Regions from separate parts of the Shinella sp. 20P9.1.1 genome, predicted to be linked through region 1. Evidence: predicted binding sites of a transcription regulator. Region 1 holds the regulator's gene; the other holds the start of a gene.
The links. The regulator PhoB, encoded in region 1, activates phosphate uptake and scavenging genes when phosphate is short. The targets are predictions, from matches to a motif close to TGTCATNNANCTGTCAT.
Positions count from the first base shown of each region.

Region 2: a site for PhoB is predicted at 2,187-2,203, ahead of phnF (phosphonate metabolism transcriptional regulator PhnF). Genes of this name have one in related genera too.

Region 1 is NZ_JBYOLC010000002.1:208,196-215,328, forward strand. Features, by position in the region: gene pstA (phosphate ABC transporter permease PstA) at 1-782, shown strand, start outside; gene pstB (phosphate ABC transporter ATP-binding protein PstB) at 796-1,611, shown strand; gene phoU (phosphate signaling complex protein PhoU) at 1,662-2,390, shown strand; gene phoB (phosphate regulon transcriptional regulator PhoB) at 2,412-3,095, shown strand; gene AC27VQ_RS04625 (GcrA family cell cycle regulator) at 3,225-3,755, opposite strand; gene AC27VQ_RS04630 (aspartate aminotransferase family protein) at 4,179-5,369, shown strand; gene argF (ornithine carbamoyltransferase) at 5,398-6,309, shown strand; gene AC27VQ_RS04640 (Hsp33 family molecular chaperone) at 6,506-7,133, shown strand, end outside.
Region 2 is NZ_JBYOLC010000001.1:267,643-274,775, reverse strand. Features, by position in the region: gene AC27VQ_RS01245 (carbon-phosphorus lyase complex subunit) at 1-1,029, opposite strand, end outside; gene phnH (phosphonate C-P lyase system protein PhnH) at 1,032-1,640, opposite strand; gene phnG (phosphonate C-P lyase system protein PhnG) at 1,640-2,119, opposite strand; gene phnF (phosphonate metabolism transcriptional regulator PhnF) at 2,227-2,955, shown strand; gene AC27VQ_RS01225 (class I SAM-dependent methyltransferase) at 2,952-3,734, opposite strand; gene AC27VQ_RS01220 (ABC transporter ATP-binding protein) at 3,734-4,540, opposite strand; gene AC27VQ_RS01215 (FecCD family ABC transporter permease) at 4,537-5,565, opposite strand; gene AC27VQ_RS01210 (ABC transporter substrate-binding protein) at 5,562-6,599, opposite strand; cobalamin riboswitch at 6,778-7,009, opposite strand; gene AC27VQ_RS01205 (MurR/RpiR family transcriptional regulator) at 7,045-7,133, opposite strand, start outside.

The DNA.
Region 1 (7,133 bases):
ACAAGCAGGTCGGCTGGATGAACACGCTCGTCGAAAGCGGCGCGCTCTCCAAGCACTTCAACACTGGCCTCTTCATCAACGGCGCATCGAGCCGTCCGGAAGCGGCAGGCCTCGGCGTTGCCATCGTCGGCTCGCTCTACATGATGCTGATCGTTCTGGTGCTGTCGCTGCCCATCGGCGTCGCCGCTTCGATCTATCTCGAGGAATTCGCCCCGAAGAACCGCTTCACGGATCTGATCGAGGTGAACATCAACAACCTCGCCGCCGTGCCGTCGATCGTTTACGGTCTGCTCGGTCTCGCCGTCTTCGTCAATTTCGCGGGCTTCCCGCGCTCGGCAGCCCTCGTCGGTGGCCTGGTGCTGACGCTGATGACGCTGCCGACGATCATCATCGCGACCCGCGCTGCCCTCAAGGCCGTGCCCCCGTCGATCCGCTCCGCCGCCCTCGGCCTCGGCGCATCCAAGATGCAGACCGTGTTCCACCACGTCCTGCCGCTCGCCATGCCGGGCATCCTGACAGGCACGATCATCGGTTTGGCGCATGCGCTCGGCGAAACCGCACCGCTGCTGCTCATTGGCATGGTCGCCTTCGTCGCCGATATTCCCGGAACGCCGCTGGAACCCTCCACGGCTCTGCCGGTACAGATCTACATGTGGGCGAACGAGGCCGAGCGTGCCTTCGTGGAGCGCACCTCGGGCGCCATCATGGTGCTCCTCATCTTCCTCATCCTCATGAATGTTGGCGCCATCCTGTTGCGCCGCCGTTTCGAACGGCGCTGGTAGAAGGACCGATCCTATGAACATGATGTTAGAAGCAGCAGTCGAGAAAGCGCTGGACAAGAAAATGAACGACATTTCCTACAAGATGATCGGCAAGGACGTTTCGGTCTATTACGGCGACAAGCGCGCCCTCTACGACGTCAATCTCAACGTCCGCGAAAACACCGTGACGGCGCTGATCGGCCCGTCGGGTTGCGGCAAGTCGACCTTCCTGCGCACGCTGAACCGCATGAACGACACGATCGACGGCTGCCGCGTCACCGGCCGCATCACGCTCGATACGGACGATATCTACGACCCGAACATCGACGTCGTCGAACTGCGCGCCCGCGTCGGCATGGTCTTCCAGAAGCCGAACCCGTTCCCGAAGTCGATCTACGAAAACGTCGCCTACGGCCCACGCATCCACGGTCTTGCCAAGTCGAAGGCCGACATGGACGCCATCGTGGAAAAGAGCCTTCAGAAGGCCGGCCTGTGGAACGAGGTGAAGGATCGCCTGCAGGAAGGCGGCACGGGCCTCTCCGGCGGCCAGCAGCAGCGCCTGTGCATCGCACGCGCCGTCGCCGTCAGCCCCGAAGTCATCCTGATGGACGAACCCTGCTCGGCACTCGACCCGATCGCGACGGCCAAGGTCGAGGAGCTCATCCACGAGCTGCGCGCCAACTTCACCATCGTCATCGTGACGCACTCCATGCAGCAGGCGGCCCGCGTCTCGCAGCGCACCGCCATGTTCCACCTCGGCAACCTCGTCGAGGAGAACGACACCGACAAGATGTTCACCAACCCGGATGACCAGCGCACGCAGGACTACATCATGGGCCGCTTCGGCTGACGCTTTCGTCGCTGACGCCCCTGAAACCCGAGCGCATTAAGGACAGAACGATGTCATCGACCCATATTGTTTCGATTTACGACGAAGAACTGAAGTACCTCTCCCGCCGCATCTCCGAAATGGGCGGCACGGCCGAGCAGATGGTGGCGGATTCCGTCCGCGCCCTCGTTTCCACCGACGTGGCGCTGGCCCAGAAGGTCATTTCCGAGGATGTCATCCTCGACAATGCCGAGCGCCAGATCAACGAAAAGGCGATCGTCACCATCGCCAAGCGCCAGCCGATGGCGGCGGACCTGCGCGAAATCATGGGCACGATCCGCATCGCTGCCGAACTGGAGCGCGTCGGCGACCTCGGCAAGAACACCGCAAAGCGCGTGATTGCCGTGCAGAGCTCGGGCATGCCGCGCAAGCTCGCCCGCGGCCTCGAGCATCTCGCCGAACTGGCGTTGATGCAGCTCAAGGAAGTGCTCGACGTCTTCGCCACCCGCTCGGTGGACAAGGCCAAGGCCATCCGCGAGCGCGACGACGAGATCGATGCGATCTACACCTCGCTGTTCCGCGAACTGCTGACCTACATGATGGAAGACCCGCGCAACATCACGCCCTGCACGCATCTTTTGTTCTGCGCCAAGAACATCGAGCGCATCGGCGACCACGCGACCAACATCGCCGAAACCATCTACTACATGGCGACCGGCTCCCAGCCGGAAGGCGAGCGCCCGAAGGACGATACATCGACATCGGTCGTCGCGGCCGACATCGCCGAAGCGTCCGAGTAAGTTTGAGCAGGAACCCTGTCCATGGTGCCCAGAATAGCCGTCGTGGAAGACGAGGAGGCGCTGAGCGTTCTCCTGCGCTACAATCTCGAAGCCGAGGGTTTCGAGGTCGATACGATCCTATCGGGTGACGAGGCGGAAATGCGCTTGCAGGAGCGCATGCCCGACCTCCTCATCCTCGACTGGATGCTGCCGGGCGTTTCCGGCATCGAGCTGTGCCGGCGCCTGCGCCAGCGGCCGGAAACCGAGCGCCTGCCGATCATCATGCTGACGGCGCGCGGCGAGGAGAGCGAGCGAGTGCGTGGTCTGGCCACCGGCGCCGACGATTATGTCGTCAAGCCCTTCTCGACGCCGGAACTGGTGGCGCGCGTGCGCGCCATGCTGCGCCGTGCCAAGCCCGAGGTCGTCTCGACGGTGCTGCGCTGCGGCGATATCGAGCTCGACCGCGAGACCCACCGCGTCCACCGTCGCACCCGCGAGGTTCGCCTCGGCCCGACGGAGTTCCGCCTCCTGGAATTCCTGATGACCTCGCCGAGCCGCGTCTTCTCGCGCTCGCAGCTGCTGGACGGTGTATGGGGCCACGACATCTATGTCGACGAGCGCACCGTCGACGTGCATGTCGGCCGTCTGCGCAAGGCGCTCAACTTCGCCAATATGCAGGACGTCATCCGCACTGTCCGCGGCGCCGGCTATTCGCTGGAAACCTGAGCGATCCGCCATTCCTCCCAAGGACGGAAATGGGCCCTGCGGGGCCTGTTTGCGTTTTGGGGCTGCCATCCATCGCCTCAAACAAAAACGGAGCCTTTCGGCTCCGTTTTCATTTCATATCGATTGCTGTCAGCGCATCCGGCGGCGCTCGGCCGAGGGCTGGTAGGCGAGGCGCTGGTGGTAGGTGCAGTAGGGCGAATTGTCAGGGGATTCGTTGCCGCAGAAATGGAAGTCTTCGTTCAGCGGATCGCCGATCGGCCACTTGCAGGTGCGCTCGGTGAGCTGCGTCAGTTCCAGCTTGCGCGACATCGGCACGACGACATTGTTGCCGTTGGCGGGAACCGGGAGCTGTTCGGCGACGGCCTCGAATTCCGTGTCCATGTCGTCCTTGGCGATCGCTGCCGGACGGGCTGCGGTGCGCGGCGTGACGGCACGGGCCTGGAAGGTCGCGGGGCGGGGGGCCGCCGGCGCCGGGCGCTTCGGGCGGGCGGTGGCCTGCGTTCCGCCGGCCTTGGCGCGGCCCGGCAGGTTCAGCCGGTGCACTTTGCCGATGACGGCATTGCGGCTGACGCCGCCGAGTTGTGCCGCGATCTGGCTCGCGCTCAAACCCTCGGCCCAGAGCTTCTTGAGTCTTTCGACGCGCTCGTCTGTCCAGTTCATGTTTTCGTCTCCGCTCGGCGTTCGATGCGGGAATCCCTCGTCGCGTCCCGGACAGATCCGGAACCTGAACGCCTTCAACTCTTTTGGTGACTAGTTCCGCCGCATGCAGTCTAGTAATTGGTCTTTAACCTAGAGACCGGGGGACTCTGTGACAAGAGTCGCGGGAATCGGCGCGAATCGATTTCGAGGTTTTCCCCAACTTGCTGGTCGGGTGTGACTCGATGGAGACACCTTCCGCGCGTGCCGTGAATCCTCACCTTGCGGGAGGTTCAGCGTCACTCGGGGTGCGATTTTGTTGACATCCCCAGGTGAAATGCCGATAGTGCCGCATGCCGCCGAAAGGCGGCTTTTGATTTTTCTGGAGCCCGGAAAAGTCAAGTGTCAGACGTCTTTTTTCGCATCTCTTTTCGGAGGATACGCGCCATGGCCGATGCCGCGCCGCTCTATGAAACCTATATGCGTGCGCCGCTCCGGTTCACGCGCGGGGAGGGCGTCTGGCTGATCGCCGAAGATGGCGAGCGATATCTCGATTTCGCCGCCGGCGTCGCCGTCAATTCGCTGGGCCATGCGCATCCTCATCTCGTCGCCGCGCTGAAGGATCAGGCCGACAAGGTCTGGCACCTGTCCAACCTCTATGAGGTGCCCGGCCAGGAAAGCCTCGGCCGCCGGCTGACGGACGCGACCTTCGCCGACAAGGTGTTCTTCACCAATTCGGGTGCCGAAGCGCTGGAATGCGCGATCAAGACCGCGCGCCGCCATCACTTCGCCAAGGGCCATCCCGGCAAGTTCCATATCATCACCTTCGACGGCGCCTTCCATGGCCGCACGATCGCGACGATCGCGGCCGGCGGACAGGAGAAGTATATCGAAGGCTTTGGCCCCAAGGCTCCCGGCTTCCTGAAGCTGCCCTTCGGCGATATCGCCGCCGTCAAGGATGCGATCACCGAGGAAACCGCCGGCATCCTGATCGAGCCGGTGCAGGGCGAGGGCGGCATCCGTCCCGTCTCGAAGGAATTCATGCAGGAGTTGCGCCAGCTCTGCGACGAATACGGCCTGCTGCTGATCCTCGACGAGGTCCAGTCCGGCGTCGGCCGCACGGGCCGCCTCTTTGCCCATGAATGGGCGGGCGTGACGCCCGACATCATGGCGGTCGCCAAGGGCATCGGCGGCGGCTTTCCGCTCGGCGCCTGCCTTGCCACCAATGAAGCCGCCTCCGGCATGGTCGCTGGCACGCATGGCTCGACCTATGGCGGCAATCCGCTTGCCATGGCCGTCGGCAATGCCGTGCTCGACGTCGTGCTTGAAGACGGCTTCCTCGAACATGTGCGCGACGTGGCGCTGGTCTTCCGTCAGGGCCTTGCGGCGCTGAAGGATCGTTTCCCCGAGGTGATCGAGGATGTGCGCGGCGAGGGCCTGATGCTCGGCATCAAGGCGAAAATCCCCGTCGCCGACCTCCTGAAGGCCGTTCGCGCGGAAAAACTGCTGGGCGTGCCGGCCGGCGACAATGTGCTGCGGCTGCTGCCGCCGCTCACCGTCACCGCCGAAGAAGCACGCGAAGGGCTCGCCCGCATCGAGCGCGCAGCCGAAAAGCTGACGGCGGCGAAAGCCGCCTGATCAGAGACCAGGACAGACAGGACACATCATGGCCAAGCATTTCCTCGACCTTTCCGCCGTTTCGGAAAGCGATCTCCGCGTCATCATGGACGATGCGCACAAGCGCAAGGCAGCCAACAAGGCCGGCAAGGAAGAGCGACCGCTCGCCGGCAAGATGCTCGCGATGATCTTCGAGAAGCCCTCCACCCGCACGCGCGTCTCTTTCGATGTCGGCATGCGCCAGCTCGGGGGCGAGACGCTGTTCCTGTCGGGCACGGAAATGCAGCTCGGCCGCGCCGAGACGATCGGCGACACCGCCAAGGTGCTGTCGCGTTATGTCGATGCCATCATGATCCGCACGACGGACCACAACCGCTTGCTGGAGCTTGCCGAGCATGCCACCGTTCCCGTCATCAACGCGCTGACGGACCTGACGCATCCCTGCCAGATCATGGCCGACGTCATGACCTTCGAGGAGCATCGTGGTCTCGCCAAGGGCAAGACGTTCGCCTGGACCGGCGACGGCAACAATGTGCTGCATTCCTTCGTCGAGGGCTCCGCCCGCTTCGGCTACACGATGAAGATGGCCGTGCCGATGGGCTCGGAGCCCGACGACAAGATTTTGAACTGGGCGCGCGACAATGGCGGCAACATCCTGCTCGGCCATGATCCTGACGCCATCATCGACGGCGTCGATCTCGTCGTCACCGACTGCTGGGTCTCGATGAACCAGGAGCATCGCGCCCGCGGCCACAACATCTTCCAGCCTTATCAGGTCAACAAGCAGCTGATGGCGCGCGCCGACAAGGATGCGCTGTTCATGCACTGCCTGCCGGCCCATCGCGGCGAGGAGGTGACGGACGAGGTCATCGACGGCCCGCAGTCCGTGGTCTTCGACGAGGCGGAAAACCGCCTGCACGCACAGAAGTCGATCCTCGCCTGGTGCCTCGGCGCCGTCTGAGACGCGTCTTGAAAAACCGTGCCGCCCGCACGATCTAGGGGCCATCACGAAGCGCCGGAAGGCGCTTTCTCTGGCGTATGCCCGCCCGGTATGGAATGATCGGGCAAGAGCGCGCTCAAATCACGGTAGAACGCCGGTCGAAAGCAGCCGGGCCCATGGCCCGGTGGCTTCCCGATGTGCAAGGAGCAGAACGATGATGGCTGAAAGTGCCCTGAAACTCGGTGAAGTCGGCTTTGCCGGCGACGACCATGTCCTGCCGTTCCAGGTCGAAGGCCTCGACGTGCGCGGCCGTGCCGTGCAGCTCGGCCCGATGCTCGACACCATTCTCGGCCGGCACAACTATCCCGCGCCCGTCGCGCGGCTGCTTGCTGAAGCCATCACGCTCACCGTGTTGCTCGGCACCTCGCTGAAGTTCGAGGGCAAGCTGATCGTCCAGACAAAGGGCGATGGCCCGGTCGACCTGCTGGTGGCGGATTTCGCCGCACCGGAGAACGTGCGCGCCTATGCCCGCTTCGATCAGGACGCGCTCGATGCCGCGATCGCGGCCGGTGCGACGGAGCCGCACGAGCTGCTCGGAAAGGGCATCCTCGCCTTCACCATCGACCAGGGCGCGCATACGCAGCGCTACCAGGGCATCGTTCCGCTCGACGGCCACACGCTCGAAGAGATCGCCGGCGTCTATTTCCGCCAGTCGGAGCAGATTCCGACCAAGGTGCGGCTGGGTGTCGCCGAACTCTACGACCGCGACGAGGCCGGCAAATCCCGCCATCGCTGGCGGGCCGGCGGCATGGTCGCGCAGTTCCTGCCACAGGCACCGGAACGCA
Region 2 (7,133 bases), on a different contig from region 1:
GAGTTCAGCCTGGAAGTCTACGTAGTGCGGGAGCTTCAGGTGCTCGACGAAGCCGGTCGCCTGCACATTGTCGGAATGGGAGATGACGAATTCCTCGTCCTGCGCCGGCGCTACGATGTCCTCGCCGAACTCTTCCGCCCGCAGCGCCCGGTCGACCAGCGACATGGCCATGGCCTTGCGCTCGCTCTGGCCGAAAACGAGGCCGTAGCCGCGGGTGAACTGCGGCGGGTTCTTCGCCGAGCCCTTGAACTGCGCGATCATCTGGCATTCGGTGATCTGGATGCGGCCGAGCGAGACGGCAAAGCCGAGCTCCGGCATGTCCAGCTCCACCTCGACCTCGCCGATGCGCACTTCGCCCACGAAGGGATGGGTGCGGGCATAACCGCGCTGCGTGGAATAGCCGAGCGCCAGCAGGAAGCCCTCGTCGCCACGGGCGAGCGCCTGCAGGCGCAGGTCGCGGGCCATCGGGAATTCCAAGGGCTCGCGGGTGATATCGCCGGCGACATGGCCATCCGGCATGTCGCCGTCATCCTCGACCAGGCCTTCACCGGCCAGAATGTCGGAGACGCGCATGACCGGCTCACCGGCCTCGTCGCGTTCCAGCGGGGCATCAATCTCTTCGTCCGTCAGAAGCGACGGATCGAGCAGGCGGTGCGTATAGTCGAAGGTCGGGCCGAGCAGCTGGCCGCCCGGCAGGTCCTTGTAGGTCGCCGAGACGCGGCGCTCGACGAGCATCTCGCCCGTCTCGACGGGTTTGGAATAGCCGAAGCGTGGCAGCGTGGTGCGGTAGGCGCGCAGGATGAAGATCGCCTCGATCATGTCGCCGCGCGCCTGCCGGACGGCAAGTGCGGCAAGCGAACGGTCGTAGAGCGAGGCTTCCGCCATCACGCGGTCGACGGCAAGGCCGAGCTGGGCGACGATCTGCTCGATGCCGATGGCCGGCAGCGAACGGTCGCCGCGTCGGCGGTCGGCGAGAAGACGGTGGGCGTTGGAGATGGCGGCTTCGCCACCCTTGACGGCAACGTACATGGTTACGCCTCTTTCACACTGATGACGGTGGTGCGCGGCAGGCAGACGATCCTGTCGCCGGCAACGAGGATCAGATCGACGCCGCGCGGGAATTTCTGGCGGTTCTCCGCCCAGAACTGCGGGAACATGTCGGGCAGGCCGACCGGCGCGATTTCCTCCTGCATGCGGATGCCCGGCCCTTTCAGGACGAGCGGCCGGCCGCCTTCGAAGGCCTCGATTTCGACGACCAGCGTCGTGGAACGGTCCGGATATTCCTGCGTGCCCTGCGCGAAGAGGCAGAAATTCGGCAGCATCGCGCCCTTCTCGATGAAGGCGAAGCGGGCGTTCTGGCGTTCCTCCGCCAGCACCGCGCCGGCATTGAAGGCAAGCCAGCCGGGCAAGGCGGAGGCGGCGAGCGCCGGCGTCAGCCAGACGGTGGTGTCATGATCGCAGAGCGTCAGCGCGATGGCGCCGGCGGCCGGTGTCATCGGCTTGGGCGGCGTGACGGTCGGGGCGATATCGCCGATCATGCCCGGACGGGCCATGCAATCCATCAGCGTGCGGAAGACGGCTTGGGCCTGGAAGACCGGCTCCTGAAAACCGCCGGAAAAGGCGAGTGTATCCAAAGTCATCAGTCCTCTCCGCGAACCATGGTGAAGAAATCGACGCGGGTGGCGGCCGTCTGGCGGGCTTTTTCGGCATCCTCATCGGCAATGCGCGCCGCGATAACGGAAAGCAGCGCATCCACTTCGGCCCGGTGGGCCGGCTGCTGGAAGAGCGCACCGAAGATCGCCGAAAGCCGGGCCTTCGCGCCATCGGTACCAAGCGCTTGGCCATGACCGACCGTGCCATCCGCAAGACGGATGCTGGCGCGGCTCACCGTCGCCTCGCCGAGATTGAACGGCGCACCGCCGCCACCAATGCGGCCGCGCACCATGATGAGACCCGTTTCCGGCCCGCGCACCGGCTGCACGACCGGCTTGTCCGCAAGCGCGTCGAATGCCGCCTGCAATTCCTTCCGGCTCGCCTTCGCAAGCAGGCCCATCGCCCTCTGCCGTTCCGCCGCCGCGCCCTTTGCGGCTGCTTCGGACATTTTCTCAACTGATGCCATTGCCTCATCTCCAAATGTCTATTAATCTAGACAACCGAACATCTAAGTCTTGTCTTAATCGGCCGGAATGACAAGGGTGTGACAGCGGGCGAAATCGCGGGGCGAAAATGGTGGAACGGCAATCGGGCGTGGCGCTCTGGCGGCAGATCGCCGACCGCATGCGGCTCGCAATCAACAATGGTGATTTCGACGAAACCGGTATGATGCCGCCGGAAATGACGCTGGCCGCCCGCTTCGGCGTCAACCGCCACACGGTGCGCAGCGCCATGGCGGCACTGGCGGAAGAAGGCATCGTGCGCCCCATCCAGGGCATCGGCACCCGCATCGAGCGGCGCGACCGGCTGCGCTTTCCGATTTCGAAGCGCACGCGCTTTTCGCAGGGCCTCGGCAATCAGACGCGCGACATAGAAAGCAAGATGCTGGAGGCGGCAACCGAGGTTGCACCATCGATCGTGGCCGAAGCCCTCGGGCTCCCCATCGGCACGCTCTGTGTGCGCATGGAAACCGTCAATAGCGCCGACAAACGCCCCATCTCGCGCGCGACTCATTATTTCCCGGCCGACCGTTTCGGCGAGATCGGCGGGATTTTCGAGCAGACCCGCTCCGTCACCGCTTCGTTCCGCAAGCTCGGCGTCGCCGACTATGTGCGCCGCTCAACGGAAATCTCGGCCATTCACGCCGAGGGCGACGATATCCGGCACCTGAAGCTTTCGCCCGGTGCGATCATCCTCGTCGCGACAGCCATCAACACCGACCTTGCGGGAACGCCGATCCAGTTTTCCCGCACCCGCTTCGCCGCCGACCGTGTCAAGTTGACAGTGGAGCCGGAAGCCTAAACAGGCTTGCGGCAGCAGAGAATAAAGCGACGATAAAGCAGCGTGCGCAGCGTATTGCGCAGGTCCGCCGTCCGGCGTTGTGCCCTGGCGATGGGGGCGTGGGAACCAATCGTCATATCGCGGAAACCGGCCGCCTCCAGCAAGGTCAACACGCGCTCGACCGTCAGCCCGTCGCCAAAAGGCAGGCGCTGCATGATGCTGGAATGCCGATCGCTCATCGCGCCGTCATAATTCGGGTCGGTGCCGATGAACCGATCGAGCACCGCGATGGCGCGGCTTGCCAGCCGGCCGAGCCGCGTTGGGGCGGCCCAGTCGCCATCGAAGAACAGCAGCATGCCGCCGGGCTTCAGCATGCGGTGCCATTCCGCAAAGGCCTGCTCGGGCGTCGTCAGCGTCCATACGAGATGGCGACAGACGATGGCGTCATAGCTTTCGTCCGGCTCCATCGGGTTTTCCGCGTCGGCGAGCAGAAAGCGAAGGCCCTTGGCGCGCTCATGCTTCTTGCGCGCCACCGACAACATCGCCTCGGAAAAATCGAGCGCCGTCACCTCATGACCGAGCGACAGCAGCAGGCGCGTCACCTCCCCCGTACCGCAGGCAAGCTCCAGCACGCGGCACGGCTCCGGCCCCAGATGCGCGCGGATCGCCGCCGCCCAGGCGTCGAATTCCGGCCCTTCGGGAATACGGTGGCCGAAGGCGAGATCGAAGGTTTGCGAGCGGCGGGACCAATAGTCCCGGATGTCTTCCTTCAGATGGTCGTTGGAGAGCGTGCCGTGCATCACGTCCCCTCGTTGGCAACGAGTTTCAGCCGCAGCGGCCGCGGCTCCGGGCGGCGATAGCGGATGAAGCAGCCGCCGGCACTGTCCCGCTCCACATCCACGGTGACGCCGAAGACTTCCAGCAGACGCTGCGGCTCCAGCACCTTAGCCGGCGTGCCCAGCGCCACGATGCGCCCACCCTGCATGACGGCGATTCGGTCGCAGAACATGGCGGCGTGGTTGAGATCGTGCAGGGCCGCAACGACCGTCAGCTCCTGCTCGCGCACCAGCTGGAGCAGGCTGATCTGGTGGCCAATATCGAGATGATTGGTCGGCTCGTCGAGCAGCAGGATCGGCGATTGCTGGGCAAGCGCTCGAGCGATATGCAACCGCTGCCGTTCGCCGCCTGACAGTGTGTGCCAGAGCCGGCCGGCGAAATGCGCCATATCGACCTCCTCCAGCGCCCGGTCGACGATGGCATCATCGGTCCGCGACCAGGGCGTGAGCGCGCCGAGATAGGGCGTACGGCCGAGCTCGACGGCCTGGCGCGCGGTGATGCGCTCGGTCGTTTCCGCCTGCTGCTCGACAAAGGCGATGCGCCGGGCGATGGCCTGACGGCCGTGATCCGAAAGCGGCGTGCCGTCGAGCAGGACGGCGCCGGCCTGCGGCTTGCGGATGCCTGACATCAGCGACATCAGGCTCGTCTTGCCGGAGCCGTTCGGGCCGATGATGCCGAGGAATTCGCCGGGGCGCACATCCAGCGAGACATCCGACAGGATGGTCGCACCACCGGCCGACCAGTGCAGGTTTTTGGCAGACAGTGTCACAGGGCAGACCTCCTCTGGCTGAGGATGAGCGCGAAGGCGGGCGCGCCGAACAGTGCCGTGATGACGCCGATGGGCAGGACCTGGCCGGGGATGATGACACGCGACAGCACGTCCGCCGCGATCATGAAGATGGCGCCGATCAGCGCCGAGGCCGGCAGAAGCAGGCCATGCCGCACGCCGACCACCATGCGCGCGGCATGGGGAATAACGAGGCCGACGAAGCCGATCGAGCCGACGATGGAAACCATGGTCGCCGTCATCAGCGCGGAAATGGCGATCAGCACGACATAGACCCGGCGCACGGGAATGCCGAGCGAGGCGGCCGATTCCGTGCCGAAGGTGAAGGCATCGAGCGCGCGGGCGTGCCACAGGCACACGAGAAGCCCGAGGATCGCTACCGGCAGCGCCAGCCAGACATCCGGCCAGCGCACGCCCGAGAGATTGCCGAGCAGCCAGAACATGATACCGCGTGCCTGCTCCGCGCTCGCCGCCTTGGTGACGATGAAGGAGGTGAGCGCGTTAAAGAGTTGCGAGCCCGCGATGCCGGCCAGGATGATTGCGCTCGTGCCGCGCCCGGCGCGCAAGGCGAGCGCGCTGACGAGGCCGAAAGCGACGAGCGCGCCGAGGAAGGCGCCGGCCGGCAGCGTTAGGGCACCGGCCCCGATACCGAGAATCGCCACGCTGACGGCACCGGTCGAAGCGCCGGCGGAGATGCCGAGAATATAGGGATCGGCCAGCGCATTGCGCAGCAGCGATTGCAGGATGACGCCGCAGAGCGCCAGGGCCGAGCCGCAGCAGGCAGCCACCATCGCCCGGCTCAGCCGGTAGTTCCAGATGATGCCCTCGTCGATCGGCTCCAGCGGGTAGCCTGCATGCCAGAGGCGGTTGGCCACCGTCTTGGCGACCACGTCGAGAGGGATGGCCGTCTCGCCGACTGCGGCGCCGACGCCGAGCGCAAACAGCAACAGAAGGAGCGCCGCGAAAGCGGCGCCCGTCCGAAGCAGGATGGGACGATCGGAGATCACTTGGCCAAACCAGCCTTTTCAATAGCATCGGCCAGACGCTCGATGCCTTCGATGGTACGGATCGTCGGGTTCATCGCCTGAGCGTCCATGTCGAAGACATAGTTGCTCTTCACCGCCGGCATGAGGCTTGCGACCGGGTCGGTCTTCAGGAAGTCGAGCTTCGCCTCAAGGCTGTCGAGCGGATAGCGGCGGCGCTCCATCGAGCCCGCGACGATCATCGTCGGCGCGGCCTTGGCGATGGTTTCCCAGCCGACGGTCGGCCATTCGTCCTCGGTCTTGATGATGTTTTCGATGCCGAGCGCCGACATGATGTAGCCCGGCGCGCCGTTCTTGCCGGCGACATAGGGATCGGCATCGGCGGCGCTGGAGAACCAGAAGACGGCCGAGAGCCTGTCCTTGGCGGCGGCAACCTTGGCACGGGCCGCCTCTTCGCGTGCCTTCAGCGCGGCAACGACCTCTTCGCCCTTGTCCTGGATATCGTAGATCTGCGCCATCTCGCGGATCTCCTGATAGACCAGCTCCATGGTGAAGACCTGATGGCGGACGCCGTCGCTGGCCGCGCTGTTTTCCTTGCCGACGCAATCGGACGGCGAGGTGTAGACGGGAATGCCGAGCTCCTCGAACTGCTCGGGCTTGGCAACGACGCCTTCCGGCCCGACCTGCCACTGGAACTGCACCGTGACGATATCCGGCTTCTTGGCGAGCACGCTTTCGAAGCTCGGCTCGTTGTCGGCCAGACGGTCGATCCTGGCGTTGACGTCTTCATAGCCCTTGATGACCGGGCCGACCCACAGCGCCGTGCCCACCACCTTGTCGGCCAGGCCGAGCATGTAGAGGATTTCGGTCGAGCTCTGGCCAATCGAAACGGTCTGCGTCGGCGCCTTCTGGAAGGTGACCGGGCGGCCGCAATTCTGCAGCGTCAGCGGATACTGCGTCTCGGCGGCCTGGGCCGTGCCGGAGGCGATGAGGGTTACCGCGCCGGCAAGGGCGGAAGCGAGGGATGCGGCGCGCAGGGCCGCGGAAAACAAGGTCATGGATTTCTCCCGGAGAGTGAAGGCGTGCGGGCTCAGCCGATGGACCACGAAGGGCGCACCGAATGCGGTCGGGAGAAAACGATTAGGGGTCTGCCGCGGGCGGCAGTCTGGCTCGTCATGGCGTCTCCTGTTCCGGGCTTCCCCGCCCGTGACTTGGATCTGGAGTGCATGGCAAGCAGCACTCTCGGCTCTGACGGCAGGTCTCCTGGCTCACGGATATCTGCTGCCTGTCTGCCTTCCCGTGCAAACGCACAGTGGCATGACGCGAGACGCGTCACGAGGACAGGCGGCAATCCGCCTACAGTTGCGGGGGCAGCCACGGAATGGGTCCCTGTTGGGTCATCCGCACCGTGTTCCCTATTAATCCCCTGGGAGTCATCCTTCGGGGAACCGTCGTCCCATCCTTAGTCCGCACCGTTCGGCGGCGTCAAGGTGACGGTGAAAATCAGCTTTCGAAATCCCCGAAGACATCCTGCAGGCGTGTCAGCCGGTCGACACGCTCGCTCACCTCGTCGCCCATCTCGACGATGATGT